Regions from separate parts of the Butyricicoccus sp. AM32-19 genome, predicted to be linked through region 1. Evidence: predicted binding sites of a transcription regulator. Region 1 holds the regulator's gene; the other holds the start of a gene.

Region 1 (7,858 bases):
GTGCGGTGTGATCCGCTGAACGGCAGAATCAGCTGCAAGGCACCGCTTGGCAAGGCGGTGCTCGGCAAAAAGGTCGGTGACCGGGTGGATGTCACCACCGAAGAGGGCGACAGCTATACTGTTGTGATCAAGTCCATCACCAAGGAGAAGGATGATGGGTCGGGACCTATTTTGTAATTGAAAATGGAGAATGGAAAATGAATGTGCGCACCGAAGGCGCGGATTAAGGCAATACCGCATAATGGAACAAGAGCGGTTTGCGAATAAATTCTGCGTACTGCTGAGGCGCGGTTTCTTGCAATACTTGCCGTATTGCAAGAAATCGCGGCAGCGCGGACAGAGCTGCGCAAGGATAGCGCTCATTCTCAATTATAGCACGCGAATGCAATAAAAAACTGCTGCACATCAACCGTGCGGCAGTTTTTTCATGTACTCACAGCCCAAACAGGAGCAGGGCGGCGGTGAGCAGAAACTGTTCCCAATCCACCACGCCGTCATCGTCCATCAGCAGGAACCACACGATGAGCAGGGCGATCATAGTATCCATGTCCAGCCGGACACCCTGCAGACGCGCATTCAGCGTGCGTCCGAGACCGGAAAAGGTGCTGCTCTGCGGCGGTTCGTTTGTTTCCGGTGCGGTCTGCTCTGCGGCGGCAAGATAGCGGTTATACATGGGTCAGCACCTCCTATAAGGCTCGCGGCGCGGTATCGTCTGCAGAGAGGTTCACCTGTCCGAGTGCCGCGCGCGCCATCCGAGCCATGCTGACCAGACGGAGGGCACGGTCGAACTGGCCGGAGACCTCCTCGGCAACGAACGGCTTGAGCGCACCGAGCAGTGCGCGTTTTTCCGGTTTTACGGCATTCTGCCCGCTCTGCGCGATCGCGCCGATGACCGGAAGCGCCTTCTGCATCATTTCGGAGGCCGGATCGTAGGTGCTCTGCGGCTCTGCCTGTGCGGACGGCTGACCGCCGAGCAGGTCGGACACGGTTTTCATCGCGTTCTGCAGTGACTCCGGGTCGCTCAGCAGCGAGGAAAGCATATCGTTTTCCATCCAAACGCCTCCTTATTTGCCGAAAATGTGCCGAAGCTGTGCGGCCAGCCGCGCACCCTCGGGTGTCTGCATGAGTTTTTGCGCTGCCTGTGCTGCGCTGCGCATGTCACCTCTTTGCGCGGCTTTTGCGGCCTGTTCCAGCTCAGCGGCATGCTGTGCGGACAGCTGCTCGACCGCACGTCTGCCGTCTGCAGTGCCGAGCGCACCGGAAAGCCGTTCGAGCGCCGCGTCTCCACCGGCCTGTGCCGCAAGTCTGCGGAGCAGTTCGTTCTGATTCATTCGCGTCCCGTCCTCTCTCATAAGAAGTTGTTTCATGACAGTATATGCCGCCGGGAGGAGAAGTGTGTGCACAGGGAAATAAATTGTGGCTGATCGCAAGAAAATTACTTTACATCGCGGGATACTCGGTGTAAAATACAGCTATATGTGCGGCGCAGAGAGAGGGAACAACATGAAAGTGCTGATATTTGCAGATTCCCACGGCTATAACATGGCAATGGCCTTTGCGGTAGACAGGGAAGAACCGGATGCGGTCATTCACTTAGGCGATCACGCCGAGGATGCTCGCGAGATCGAGCGCGTGTTCCCGGCCATGCCGATCTACCGCGTGCGGGGCAACAACGATTTTGACCCCGATGTGCCGCTGAATGCGGTTGTGACACCGGGCGGCGTGCGGATTTATATCACGCACGGCCACCGTGAGCGTGTCGGCATGCTGTCGAGCGGCATTGTGCCGCAGCGGGCTTACGAGGAGCACTGCGCGCTTGCTTTTTTCGGGCATACGCACCGCATGATGCTCGAGCGGGAGAACGGCGTGTGGGTATGCAATCCGGGCAGCATCAGTCTGCCGCGCGGCGGCCCGGCCAGCTACGCTCGGCTGACTGTCGAGAACGGACGGGCTGCGCTGCTCGAGCTGGTCGATGAGGACGGCAGTCTGCTGCGAAAAGAGCGTCTGTAAGAGAAATAGAAAATTAGGAGAACATTATGCTTTTAGCAATCGACGTAGGCAACACCAACATGGTGTTCGGTTTATATGACGGAGACAAGCTGCGCGGCTCGTTCCGCATTTCCACCAATTCTGAGCGCACCTCGGATGAGCTGGGCATGCTGATCGCGCAGTATTACCACTTCCACGAGATCAGCTGCGCGGAAACGACGGCGGTCGTGATCGCGTCGGTCGTGCCGCCGGTGATGTATACGCTGATCAATGCCATCCGCAAGTATCTGTATGTGCAGCCGGTCATCGCGGGCCGCGATGCGGATATCGGCATTGAAAACTGCTATGCCAACCCGCGCGAGGTCGGCGCGGACCGACTGGTCAACGCGGTTTCTGCGGTTCGCAAGTATGGCAAGCCGCTCATCATTGTGGATATCGGCACGGCGACTACCTTTGACGCCATCGACGAGAACGGCGCGTATCAGGGCGGCGCGATTTTCCCGGGTCTGAAGGTGGCGATGGAGGCGCTGTTCCTCAAGGCGTCCAAGCTGCCGCGCGTGGACATTGAGCGGCCGGAGAATGCCATCGGCAAGACCACTGTGCAGTCCATGCAGTCCGGTGCGGTGCGCGGCTATGTCGGCGCGCTGACCGGCATCATCACGGATATCCAGAAGGAACTGGGCGGCAAGGCAAGAGTAGTCGCTACCGGCGGCATGGGCCGCATGATGGCGGAATACTGCGACCTTATCGACGATGTGGACCCGAACCTGACGCTCGAGGGTCTGCGTCTCATCTACGAGAACAACCGCGAAGCGTTTGAAAACCGCAAGCTGGATATGACCAGCAGCGTCATCGAAGTGACCGAGGAAGGTACATGGCAGGAGAACAAGTGAGTTGAACTGCTGCGAAACCGCTTTTTCGACAAATACAAGTGACTTTCTGCCGAAAACAGTAATTCTGCTGAAAAAACGCAGAAAAAGGCTTGAACTTTTTCAAATCACTGCGGTGAAAAGTGCTTTGCAAAACCGATAGAATGTTGTAAAATAGAAGTGGTTTCGTGTATGCGAACACCACTTCTATTTTTGTTTTTTGGGGCACGGTGCGAGCTGCACCGTGGAGAAGGCTGTGGAAGCCGCAACCACCCATTCTGACGAGAATGGGGCGCGAAAGCGAAAGACTTTCGCGTCGGGACATAAAGGAGCGAAGGAAACACACATGGGTATGACAATCGCGCAGAAGATTTTGAAAGCGCACTTGGTAGACGGCGAAATGGTACTGGGTCAGGAGATCGGTCTGAAGATCGACCAGACGCTGACGCAGGATGCCACCGGCACGATGGCTTATCTCCAGTTTGAGGCGATGGGCGTCGATCAGGTCAAGACCGAGCGCTCGGTCGCTTACATTGACCACAATACCCTGCAGTCCGGCTTCGAGAATGCGGACGACCACAAATATATCGGTTCTGTCGCTAAGAAGCACGGTATCTACTATTCGAAGGCAGGCAACGGCATCTGCCATCAGGTACATCTGGAGCGCTTCGGCGCACCGGGCAAGACCCTGATCGGTTCGGACAGCCATACGCCGACCGGCGGCGGCATCGGCATGCTGGCGTTCGGTGCCGGCGGTCTGGACGTTGCAGTCGCAATGGGCGGCGGCGCGTACTACATCCCGATGCCGAAGATGGTCCGCGTCAACCTGACCGGCAAGCTGTCTCCGTGGGTATCTGCGAAGGACGTTATTCTGGACGTACTGCGCCAGATGACCGTCAAGGGCGGCGTCGGCAAGATCGTAGAGTACGCAGGCGAGGGCGTAAAGACCCTGTCCGTACCGGAGCGCGCCACCATCACCAATATGGGCGCTGAGCTGGGTGCTACCACCTCGATCTTCCCGTCCGACGAGGCAACCAAGAAGTTCCTCGAAGCACAGGGCCGCGGCGACGTATGGGTACCGCTGTCCTCCGACCCGGACGCAGAGTATGACGAGGAGTACACCGTAGACCTGTCCGCACTCGAGCCGCTGGCAGCTATGCCGCATATGCCGGATAACGTCAAGAAGGTATCCGAGATTGGCGAGATCAAGGTAAACCAGTGCTGCATCGGTTCGTGCACCAACTCCTCCTACCACGACATGATGAAGGTCGCTTCCATCCTCAAGGGCAAGACCGTAAGCCCGGAGGTTTCGCTGACCATCAGCCCCGGTTCCAAGCAGGTATTCAATATGCTGGCGCAGAACGGTGCTCTGGCGGATATCATTTCGGCCGGTGCGCGTATCCTTGAATGCGCCTGCGGTCCCTGCATCGGCATGGGCCAGTCGCCGGAGTCCGGCGGCGTATCGCTGCGTACCTTCAACCGCAACTTTGAGGGCCGTTCCGGCACCCAGGATGCACAGATCTTCCTCGTATCTCCGGAGGTTGCAGCAGCGTCTGCACTGACCGGTGTGCTGACCGATCCGCGCACCCTCGGTGAGATGCCGGAGATCGAAATGCCCGAGCATTTCACCATCAATGACAACATGATCGTAAAGCCGGCCGAGAATCCGGCTGAGGTTGAGGTCGTTCGCGGCCCGAACATCAAGCCGTTCCCGCTGGGCAAGGCACTCGAGGCATCCTACACCGGCAAGGTCGTTCTCAAGACCGAGGACAACATCACCACCGACCACATCCTGCCGGCCGGCGCAAAGCTGCTGCCGTACCGCTCGAACGTGCCGTACTACTCCAACTACTGCTTTATCAACGTCGATCCGGAGTTCCCGTCCCGCTGCAAGGAGCAGGGCGGCGGCGTAATTGTCGGCGGCGCAAACTACGGTCAGGGCTCGTCCCGTGAGCATGCAGCGCTCGTTCCGCTGTATCTGGGCGTAAAGGCCGTACTGTGCAAGTCCTTCGCACGAATTCACAAGGCAAATCTGGTCAACTCCGGTATCATCCCGCTGACCTTTGCCGATCCGGCGGATTACGATGCAATCAATCTGCTGGATGAAATCTCTCTGCCGAACGTGCTCGAGGAAGTAAAGAACGGCGAGCAGGTCACCGTTGTTTGCGGCGGCAAGACCTTCAAGGCCGACTGTGAGGTTTCCGAGCGCCAGCGTCACGCACTGCTTGCAGGCGGTACGCTGCTGTACGCACGTCAGCAGAGCAAGTAAGTCAAGACGTTATGCCGGCCGGAGAGCCAAGCGGGTTCTCTGGTCGGACTTGACAGGCATATTTTCTTTTGTTAAAATAATATCAATGGTGTAGGAGGACAAAACCATGTCTATCGACCAGTCTGTTCTGGATAAATTTGAGGCAGTTGTAGAGAGCCAGCGCAAGCGTATCATGGATATGAAGGAGCAGGACGATTTTATTGATTACTCCAAGCTGGACAAGCTGATCATCGGCGTGTGCGGCGGCGACGGCATCGGCCCGATGATCACCGGCATGGCCCAGCATGCGCTGGAGGTTCTGCTGGCAGACAAGGTAAAGGCCGGCAAGGTGGAGTTCCGCGTGATCGACGGTCTGACCATCGAGCGCCGTGCTGAACTCGGCTGCGCAATCCCGCCCGACGTTATGGAAGAGCTGAAGAAGTGCCACGTTATCCTGAAGGGCCCCACCACGACCCCGCGCAAGGGCGATCCGTGGCCGAACGTAGAGTCCGCAAACGTTGCAATGCGCAAGGGTCTCGACTTGTTTGCCAACGTGCGCCCGGTAAAGGTGCCGGAGCTGGGTATCGACTGGACGTTCTACCGCGAGAACACCGAGGGCGGCTACGCTGTCGGCTCTCAGGGCGTACAGATTGATGACGATCTGTTCATCGACTTTACCGTAGCTACCTCGCAGGGCTGCGAGCGTATCGCTCGTCTGGCCTTCGACTATGCGCGCAAGACCGGCAAGAACCGCGTTTCCTGCGTCACCAAGGCGAATATTATCAAAACCACCGACGGCAAGTTCCTCGATACCTGCCAGAAGGTAGCCAAGGAGTATCCGGAAGTACAGTTTGACGACTGGTACATCGACATCATGACCGCAAAGCTGCTCGATGACAAGCGCCGCCGCGACTTCAAGGTCGTTGTTCTGCCGAACCTGTACGGCGACATCATCACCGACGAGGCTGCTGAGATTCAGGGCGGTGTCGGCACGGCAGGCTCTGCCAATATCGGCAAGCGCTATGCGATGTTCGAGGCAATTCATGGCTCTGCGCCGCGTATGGTACAGGAAGGCCGCGCAAAGTACGCGGATCCGTCCTCCGTACTGCGTGCAGCTGTTATGCTGCTTGAGCACATCGGTGAAATCGAACTGGCGAAGAAGCTCGACCGCGCACTTGATATCTGCATGGTAGAGGAGCGCAAGGTTGTTGTTACCGGTCGTGATACCGGTGCAACTGCACAGGAATTTACCGATTATGTGCTGGATACCATCGCTAAGTTGTAATTTACACGAGAAATAGAATTTGAGAGAGGGAGAGGGTCTGTGGAACACAAGCAAGAGGTTTCCAAAGCGGTAATTCAGCGATTGCCTCGCTATTATCGGAATATTTGTGAGCTGAAGGCTGAAGGGGAGCAGCGTATCTCCTCCAAAGCACTGGCAGAGCGCATGGGACTGACCGCTTCGCAGATTCGTCAGGACTTTAACTGCTTCGGCGGCTTTGGTCAGCAGGGCTACGGCTATAATATCGACAAACTGCAGGAGGAGCTGGGTGCGATCATGGGTCTGCGGACCGGCCGCACGGCGATTCTGCTGGGTGCCGGCAACCTCGGTCGTGCACTGCTTAATAACTTTAACTTTTCTGCCAGCGGCTTTGAACTGCTGTGTGCGTTTGACGCAAATCCGCAGCTCATCGGTCAGCGCTTTGGCGGCCATGAGGTACGCAGCGCGGATACGCTTGCGGAGTTTATTGAGCGCAACAAGCCGGATGTGGCGGTGCTCACCATTCCGCGCGGAGATGCCCCGCGTATCGCACACGGTCTGGTAGAGCGCGGTATCCGCGGTCTGTGGAATTTCACCGGCGAGGACCTTCATTTGGAGGGACTGGGCGTTCCGGTCGAAAACGTGCATCTGTCGGACAGCCTGATGACACTGTGCCATCTGGTCGGCGCAGCAGACGAGGGAAGAGAGCAGAACCTGTAAAACGAAAGGGAGTATCTTTTGATACTCCCTTTTTTGTGTGAAAAAAGCCGCTATCCAATGGATGAGCGGCTTTGGTATTACATTTTGTCCAGATAATACGGTGTTGTCTGGTACACATAGTAGTTGACCCAGTTGGTGTAAAACAGGTTGGCATGTGCCTTCCAGGTCACCAGTACGTCCTCGTTGGGATCATCGTTGCGGAAGTAATGGCGCGGCACCTCCGGGTTCATGCCTTTGGCCAGATCACGCTCATACTCCTTTTTGAGCGTGTCGGCGTCGTACTCGCCGTGACCCAGCACAAAGATCTGACGGCCGTTCATTGCCTCTACGATGTGCACACCGGCTTCGTGCGACTCCGCGAGAATGGTCAGACGATCATTTTTGCGGATGTCGGCGGCACGCACCTCGGTGTGGCGCGAGTGCGGTGCGCAGAAGATATCATCGAAGCCGCGCAGCAGCGGCTCCTTCGGCAGCAGAACATGGTGCTTGAAAATACCGGACATTTTCTCGGGCAGCATGTACTTCAGAATACCGTAGTGATAATACAGACCGGCCTGCGCACCCCAGCAGATGTGCAGCGTGGAATGAACGTGCGTTTTAGTCCAGTCCATGATCTCGGTCAGTTCCTTCCAGTATTCGACTTCCTCAAACGGCATGGTCTCTACCGGCGCACCGGTGATGATAAAACCGTCATATTTCTGGTCGCGGATATCGTCGAACGTCTTGTAGAAGGTGAGAAGATGATCCTCCGGCGTATTTTTGGAATGGTAC
Region 2 (7,858 bases), on a different contig from region 1:
CCGGAACCAGGCAAACCTTGTTCGGGATGATGTCGTCGGAAACCAGGCCGAGCTTGGTATCGCCGCCGGTCAGCTTGCCGTCCTTCTCGTCCTTAACGATAGCAACAGAAATGTTGGTAACCTCAGAACCGGTACCGCAGGTGGTCGGGATAGCGATAACTTCCTTCTCATGTACAACAGGCTCACGCTTGAAGTACAGCTCATGTACGGAGGTCGGGCGCTTGCAGCCGAGCAGCTTGCAAAGGTCCATGATAGCACCGCCGCCTACTGCGATTACGCGGTCGTAGGAATCGTACGGAATAGCCTCGTACATGGTCTCGATCATAGCCTCGGAAGGCTCGCCTGCACCGAACTTCTCCTGGAATACGAACTTGCTCTTGAGGCCAAGCTCTTCCATGAAGGGCTTGTAGATGAATTCGTTGGTCAGAACGACGTCGCGCTCGCCCAGCTTGAACTCCTCAGCGAAAGCACCAAAGGTGTCAAACTTGTAAATAGTCGGGGCAATGACGATCTCTCTCTTGTCCTTCATCAGGGAGGCGCTGAAAGCATCCATAGCCATAGTAGAAACATCTCCAATCAAAAATTTTATAAAAGGCCGTGCGGCTTTTTATTACATGATTTTACAGGGTGGTTTTTTCCTGTGTTCTTATTGTAGCAAATTTGCGCCAAAACTTCAACACAAACAAACAATAATTTCATCAAAAATTGACCAACTAAACCTGTACAAAAAGACAATAAAAAGTCCCGCAATCTTATTACGGGACTATTTTAACGTATTTATTGTGATTTGTAAATGGGGTAATGGTGAAAAGTACCGAAAAGTTTTTGTATAAATTTCCGTTCTTTAGCTGTTTTGCGAAAAACGGCTCAAAAATGCGCGGGTTCGCTCGTTATGCGTATTTTCAAATACCTCTGTCGGCGTGCCCTCTTCAACGATAGTGCCGCCGTCCATGAATACGACATGATCGGCCACATCGCGGGCAAACGCCATCTCGTGGGTGACGATGATCATGGTGGTGTGCTGGTCCGCCAGTGAGCGGATAACGCGCAGCACTTCGCCGGTCAGCTCGGGGTCGAGCGCCGAGGTCGGCTCGTCGAAGCACAGGATATCCGGCTTGAGCGCGAGCGCACGCGCAATGGCAACGCGCTGCTGCTGCCCGCCGGACAGCTGGTGCGGATAGTGGCTCATGCGGCCCTCGAGGCTCATCATCTCGAGCAGCTCGATGGCGCGGTGCTCGATCTGCTCGTGAATCTCGCGTTTTTTCTGCTTGTAGTCCGGGCGTTCCTTGGCCTGCAGCAGGGGAGCGAGCATGACGTTCTCGAGTGCGGTGTACTGCGGGAACAGATTGAACGACTGGAACACCATGCCGAAGTGCAGACGGTTCTTGCGAATCTGCGCATCGCTCTTGGCGGCATGGTCGGCAGCGTCGAGCAGTGTCTCGCCGTTTACGATGATCTTACCCTCATTCGGGGTTTCGAGAAAATTCAGGCAGCGCAGCAGCGTGGTCTTGCCCGAGCCGGACGAGCCGATGATGGCAAGCGCCTTGCCGCGCTCCAATGTAAAACTGATGTCTTTAAGCACCTTGGTAGAGCCGAAGTTCTTATAAAGGTGCTGTACCTCCAGAATAGGCATAACGGCTCCTCCTTATTTAAAGTAATCCATTTTCTTTTCGATCCAGCCGAACAGCAGGGTCAGAATACCGTTGAACAGCAGGTAGAATACGGCGGTGTAGAACAGCGGCCAGATGATACCGGCGCTCTTGATGAACTTTTCGCCCATCCACAGCACCTCGTATACCGCGATGGTACGCGCCAGAGCGGTATCTTTAACAAGGTTGATAAACTCGTTGCCCATCGGCGGGATAACGCGCTTGATGACCTGCAGCAGCGTTACCTTGAAGAAAATCTGGCTCTTGGTCATGCCGAGCACCTGACCGGCCTCATACTGACCGCTCGGGATACCCTGAATGCCGCCGCGGAAGATCTCCGAGAAGTAGCAGGCGTAGTTGATGACAAAGGACAGCAGAGCAGCGCTGAAGCGCGGCAGCTTGAGTCCCCACACCAGAGCAGGGCCATAGTAGATGATGATGATCTGGAGCATGAGCGGTGTGCCGCGGACGATCCAGACGATGATTTTGATGAGTGCGCGCAGCGGAGTAATGCGGCTCATCGAGCCGAAGCTGATAAGCAGGCCGAGCGGCAGAGCGAATACCAGCGTCAGGCAGAAAAGCTGTACGGTGGTAACAAAGCCGCCCATCAGGCTGAGTGTTACATTGGCAAACATGTCGTTTCCTCTTTACCTCTTTTTTACTTTATTTCCTGTGATACATAAGGCAGAAGACGGTAGTCCGCCTTCTGCCTTATATTGAACTGGGGAATGGGAGATTAAGCCTCCGGATCTACGATTGCTTCCTGTACGCCGTACTTCTGAGCGAAGGAAAGAACAATGCCGTCCTTGTAGGCGCCCTTGTAGAAGTTGTTGAATGCTTCGGTCAGGTCAGAACCCTTGCGGAAGCCTACAACGTAGTTCTCGTCCTCCTCGCCGTTGGCCTCGTTGAGGTTTACGGTGTAGGTCAGGTTCGGGTAGCTGGTGCCCTCGCCGATCATAGCGCCTGCCATCAGCAGATCGATCACGCAGGCATCAGAGGTGCCTGCGGCAACCTCCATCAGTGCGTCAGCCTGAGACTGAACTGCGGTTGCATTCAGACCGGCAGCCTGTGCAGCAGCCTCACCGGCGGAACCGGACTCAACAGCGAAGGTCATATCCTTGATGGACTCGATGTCCTTGGCAGCATCAGCCTTGTCGGACGGAACAACAACAACCTGTGCGTTGGTTGCATACGGGTCGGAGCAGTTCATGGAGGTCTTGACCTCATCGGTCAGGGTCATGCCGTTCCAAACAGCGTCAACGCCCTTGGAATCCAGCTCCATGATCTTGTTGTCCCAGTTGATCTCGATGAACTCGGCTTTTACGCCCAGGCTCTCAGCGAAAGCCTTTGCCATGTCCGCGTCAAAGCCGACCCACTCGTCCGAGCCGTCTTCCTTATAATCCATCGGCGCGAAATCCGTGATGCCGATAACCAGCTTGCCGTTGCTCTTTACATAATCCACATCGCTCTCAGCGGAAGCCGAGGTGTCAGCCGCATCGGCACTCGAGTCGTCGGTCTTGGCAGCAGAGCCGCCGCAGCCGGACAGCATGGATACACTCATAGTGCCTGCCATCAGCAGTGCGAGAAGTTTCTTCGTCTTCATTTTTAGAAAACCTCCTGTAATTCGGTTCATATCTTGTTTACTATTATAACACTTTAGCGCAGAAAATCAACCCCTGATTTTCATGCAGATTTTCAGCATTTTTGAAGGATAATCGGGCGGTATTTTGTGCAAAATCTAAAATAACAGGGTGAAATATATGGAAAAGAGGATGGGGAGCGGTTGGGACGGATTCTCACTCTTTTTTGCGAACCTGTGTTGACCTGTACCAAAAAAGAGATTATAATCATAAGTAAGCATGATTGTTAAAGAATAAACAATGAAGAACAAGTAAGACGGAGGGAATCAGCGTGGATTATACTGCACTGTATCAGCAGAAGCTGACAACGGCGGATGAAGCCGTTAAGGTTGTTAAATCGGGTGACTGGGTAGACTACGGCTGGTGTACGGGTACGCCTGTTGCACTGGACAAGGCACTTGCGGCCCGCATGGGCGAGCTGGAGGACGTAAACTTCCGCGGCGGCGTACTCATGCGCCGACCGGCGGTATTCGATATTCCGGATGCAGCCGATAAGATCACCTGGAACTCGTGGCACATGTCCGGCATTGAGCGCAAGGCCTGTATGGAGGGCTTCGGCTTTTACAGCGCACTGCGCTACTCCGAGATGCCGCGTTGGTACCGCGAGAACGTCCGTCATGTCAATGTAGCCATGATTCAGGTGGCGCCGATGGACGCACACGGCTGGTTCAGTTTCGGCCCGCAGGCTTCGCACCTCAAGGCGATCTGCGATGTATCCGACGTTATCATCGTTGAGGTCAACAAGTATATGCCGCGCTGCCTCGGCGGCTTTGAGGACGGCATTCACATTTCGCAGGTGGATATGATCGTTGAGAGCGACACCGAAATGCCGCAGATGGGCGCAGGCGGCGAGCCGACCGAGGTTGATAAGGCGGTTGCAAAGCTGATCGTGGAGGAAATCCCGAACGGCGCGTGCCTGCAGCTGGGCATCGGCGGCATGCCGAATACCGTAGGCTCGATGATCGCGGAGTCCGACCTGAAGGACCTCGGCGTTCATACCGAGATGTACGTTGACGCTTTCGTTGACATTTCCCGTGCAGGCAAGATCAACGGCTCGAAGAAGGCCATCGACCGCGGCCGTCAGGTGTTCGCGTTCGGCGCAGGCACTCAGAAGCTGTACGATTTTGTAAATGATAATCCGGAGTGCATGTCTGCACCGGTATCCTATACCAACGATGCGCGCACCATTGCACAGATCGACAACTTCATTTCCATCAACAATATCGTGGATGTGGATCTGTTCGGTCAGATGAACGCAGAAAGTGCCGGTATCAAGCAGATTTCCGGTGCAGGTGGCCAGCTGGACTTCGTTCTGGGCGCGTATCTGTCCAAGGGCGGCAAGAGCTTCATCTGCTGCTCGTCCACCTTTAAGAAGAAGGACGGCACGCTCGAGAGCCGTATTCGTCCGACGCTCGAGAACGGATCGGTCGTTACCGATGCCCGTCCGTGCGCGCACTGGTTTGTCACCGAGTACGGCAAGGTAAACCTCAAGGGTCTGACTGCATGGCAGCGTGCGGAGGCTCTGATCTCGGTTGCGCATCCGGATTTCCGCGAGCAGCTGATTCAGGAAGCGGAGAAGATGCGTATCTGGAAGCGCTCCAATAAGAGATAAAATGCTGTCGGCGGAACTACAGTTCCGCACGGTGTTTGCTACTGTTTATAAGAAAACGCTCTGTGAAAACAGAGCGTTTTTTCTTATGCAATTATTAAAGTGAAATTCGCAGGATAAACTGCTGATTCCTGACCGAAAAGCTATATACACCGCCGTATCGCTCGACGATGCTGCAAATGCTGTGCACGCCGATGCCGTGTCCGGCGCGGTCGGAGACCGGCACGCCGTGGCTGAACTGCACCGGCTGCGTGCAGTCGTTGACAACCTGCAGGAAGAACTTTCCGGCTTTTTCGTATGTCTGCACCTCGATGTGTCCGGGAATGCCGTCCGCGCGCTCGCTGCATGCGTGAATCGCATTCTCAAGCGCGTTGGAGAGCAGCACGCACAGGTCGCTCTCGGCAAGCGGCAGCTGATTGGGCAGCACGGCATGCACCGCAAGCGGGATGCCCTGCGCCTTGGCGCGGTCGGCAAACGATGAGAGAATCAGGTTTGCGGCCTCGTTTTCGCAGTAAACGGTCACGCGGCTGGCTTCGATTTCCTCGCTGATGGAGTGAATGTACTGCAGTGCCTGCTCATACTGCTCATTCTCGATGCAGGCGGTGATGTACTGCAGATGATGCCGCAGATCATGCCGGTAGGCACGGGTTTTCTGCTGAGAGATACGCAGTGCTTCAATCTCACGGACGGCCTGATGCACCTGCAGGTCAAGATTGCTTTTCAGCTCCTCCAAACGCAGCCGTGCGTGCTGCTCTCTGGAAATGTGAATCAGGAACAGCAGATACGCCGCACTGCACACGAACGGCATGAATTCCACGACTACGGCCGAACCGGAGAACAGCAGGTCGGTGTAAACGCGGGTGGCATAGTCAAACGCATAGTACACCGCGGGCACAATGCCGAACTGACACTGCACCGCCCGCGAATACTGCGACACCGACCGGATGGCAGGTGCGGCCTTGAGCAGCAGAATGAGCATCGGCACGGTGACGATTATTTCCACAGCGTACTGCATGGTGTCTCCGCCGGAGAAGATGGCGACCGCGATCAGCGCCAGCCAGCGCCGCAGCTGACAGCACAGGTACGCCGTCAGCACGGAAATCACCGGCCACAGACGTTCATGACTGAGCGAGCACAGCGCGAGCACAAGCGGCAGGTGGGTGTGCAGCGGATACAGATAGCGTCCGAAGCCGGGGTCCACACCGAGGTAGGCGATGCCGGACAGGCAGAAGATCATCAGCGTGTACAGCAGCATGCGCTTTTTCGCCTTGGGCGTCCAGTGGATATTGCAGAATGCCGCAGAGAGCGCGATGCCGAACAGCGTAACGGCAACGGAGTTGCAAAGGTCAACAGCGAGTGCGATCATGTCAGGAACACCTGTTCTTTCTGGAAGGCGTGTTCAAGGTACGCGTCCTTGATGTCGTTGTAGCGTCCGCGCGGAATGGGCAGCTCGGCGCGGCTGGACATGACGAGCGTTTTCGGCGTGATCGTCTGGATATGCTCTAAATTTACAAGGTAGGAGCGGTGAATGCGCAGAAAATTCCTGTGTTCGGCAAGGCTTTCGCACAGGCTGTCCATGCTGCCGGCGGCTTCGAGCACGGTGCCGTCAGTCTTGTGCAGCAGCAGGGAACGGCGAATGACCTCGCAGTATTCCAGCTTGTCCAGTTCAACGCGCGTGATGCCGGTTCTGCAGCGCAGGATCAGGCTGACGCTGCTCTCGCGCGAGCAGGCGGCAATGACCGAATCCATCAGCCGGAAGAAGCTCTCCGGCCAGATCGGCTTGAGCTGATAGAAATACGCGCCCACCGTATACGACTGCACGGCAAACTCTGCGGATGAGGTGAGAAAGATGATCTTCACGTTGGAGTCGTACTGACGGATCTCACGAGCGGCTTCGATGCCGTTTTCGCCGGGCATGAGTACATCGAGCAGCAGAATATCAAAGCGTGCGCCCTTTTCGATGGACGCCAGCAGCTCGAACGGGCTTTGGAAGGCCGTCGGGGCGATATCGGCGTTGTGTTCCGTACGGTAGCTGCCGAGCAGCTCGTGCAGTTCATCGAGCACGCTGGGATCGTCGTCGCAAAAGCCAATCTGGATCATGGTTCTCATCTCCTTTCTTTTTATAAAGGGAACAGATCATTTGTAATCGCGGCGGGTCTTGTCGGGTTCCCAGCCCTCGAGCGGGTAGCGCTGCATGGCGCCGAAAATGCGCTCGCGTACACCGGGCATGGTCTTTTCGAGACTTTTCAGCAAATCCTTGATCTCCTGCCGCTTGGTGTTGCCGTCCGCCGGACACGGATTGTGCACGATAGGCAGCTCGTGCCGTTTGGCGAACGAGCGCACATAATGCTCCGGCACATACAGCAGCGGACGAATGAGCGTGATGTCGGCGCGGTCGAGGTAGGTTACCGGCGAAAAGCACGAAATGCGGCCTTCATAAAATAAGGAAAGCATGTAGGTCTCCACTACATCGTCAAAGTGATGGCCGAGCGCAACCTTGCTGCAGCCTGCCTTGCGGGCGGCATCGTGCAGAGCGCCGCGGCGCAGCTTGGCACAGAGCGAGCAGGGGTTTTCCTCGTGGCGGATATCAAACACAATAGGGCCGATCTGGGTGGGGACGCGGATGTACTCGACGCCCAGCTTGTCGCACAGCGTCTGTACAGGGGAGAAGTCCATCTCATCATAGCCCATCTCCAATGTAATAGCCACGACGGTAAAGTGGTGCGGATAAAAGCGGCTCAGCTGACTGAGTGCCACGAGCAGCGCGAGCGAGTCCTTGCCGCCGGAAACACCGACCGCAATCCTGTCGCCCTCATCTATCATATGGTAATGGTCCACCGCACGGCGGACATAGGAAAGCATTTTCTGCATAACAGTCTCCTTTTTGATCGTACATATTAAAATTTATCAGAAAACGCCAAAAATCGCAAATGCAAAAAATGAAATGCAAAGTGAGTATT

The links. Region 1 encodes Rex, which represses fermentation and respiration genes when NADH is low (regulators of the CRP and FNR family bind a similar motif). Its sites were predicted from a motif close to ATTGTTAANNNNTTAACAAT; they were not measured.
Region 2: DW806_RS12765 (butyryl-CoA:acetate CoA-transferase) is a predicted target of Rex. The motif match lies at 3,512-3,531, and genes of this name have one in related genera.

What each region holds. Positions count from the first base shown of each region.
Region 1 is NZ_QUIX01000008.1:117,589-125,446, forward strand. Features, by position in the region: gene DW806_RS08640 (GreA/GreB family elongation factor) at 1-177, shown strand, start outside; gene DW806_RS08645 (hypothetical protein) at 434-673, opposite strand; gene DW806_RS08650 (hypothetical protein) at 687-1,052, opposite strand; gene DW806_RS08655 (hypothetical protein) at 1,065-1,331, opposite strand; gene DW806_RS08660 (metallophosphoesterase family protein) at 1,504-2,010, shown strand; gene DW806_RS08665 (type III pantothenate kinase) at 2,037-2,882, shown strand; gene DW806_RS08670 (aconitate hydratase) at 3,205-5,127, shown strand; gene DW806_RS08675 (isocitrate/isopropylmalate family dehydrogenase) at 5,234-6,391, shown strand; gene DW806_RS08680 (redox-sensing transcriptional repressor Rex) at 6,431-7,087, shown strand; gene metA (homoserine O-acetyltransferase MetA) at 7,165-7,858, opposite strand, start outside.
Region 2 is NZ_QUIX01000018.1:32,520-40,377, reverse strand. Features, by position in the region: gene DW806_RS12785 (4-hydroxybutyrate dehydrogenase) at 1-559, opposite strand, end outside; gene DW806_RS12780 (amino acid ABC transporter ATP-binding protein) at 845-1,633, opposite strand; gene DW806_RS12775 (amino acid ABC transporter permease) at 1,646-2,284, opposite strand; gene DW806_RS12770 (transporter substrate-binding domain-containing protein) at 2,386-3,252, opposite strand; gene DW806_RS12765 (butyryl-CoA:acetate CoA-transferase) at 3,561-4,901, shown strand; gene DW806_RS12760 (sensor histidine kinase) at 4,996-6,264, opposite strand; gene DW806_RS12755 (LytR/AlgR family response regulator transcription factor) at 6,261-6,998, opposite strand; gene DW806_RS12750 (tRNA lysidine(34) synthetase) at 7,035-7,769, opposite strand.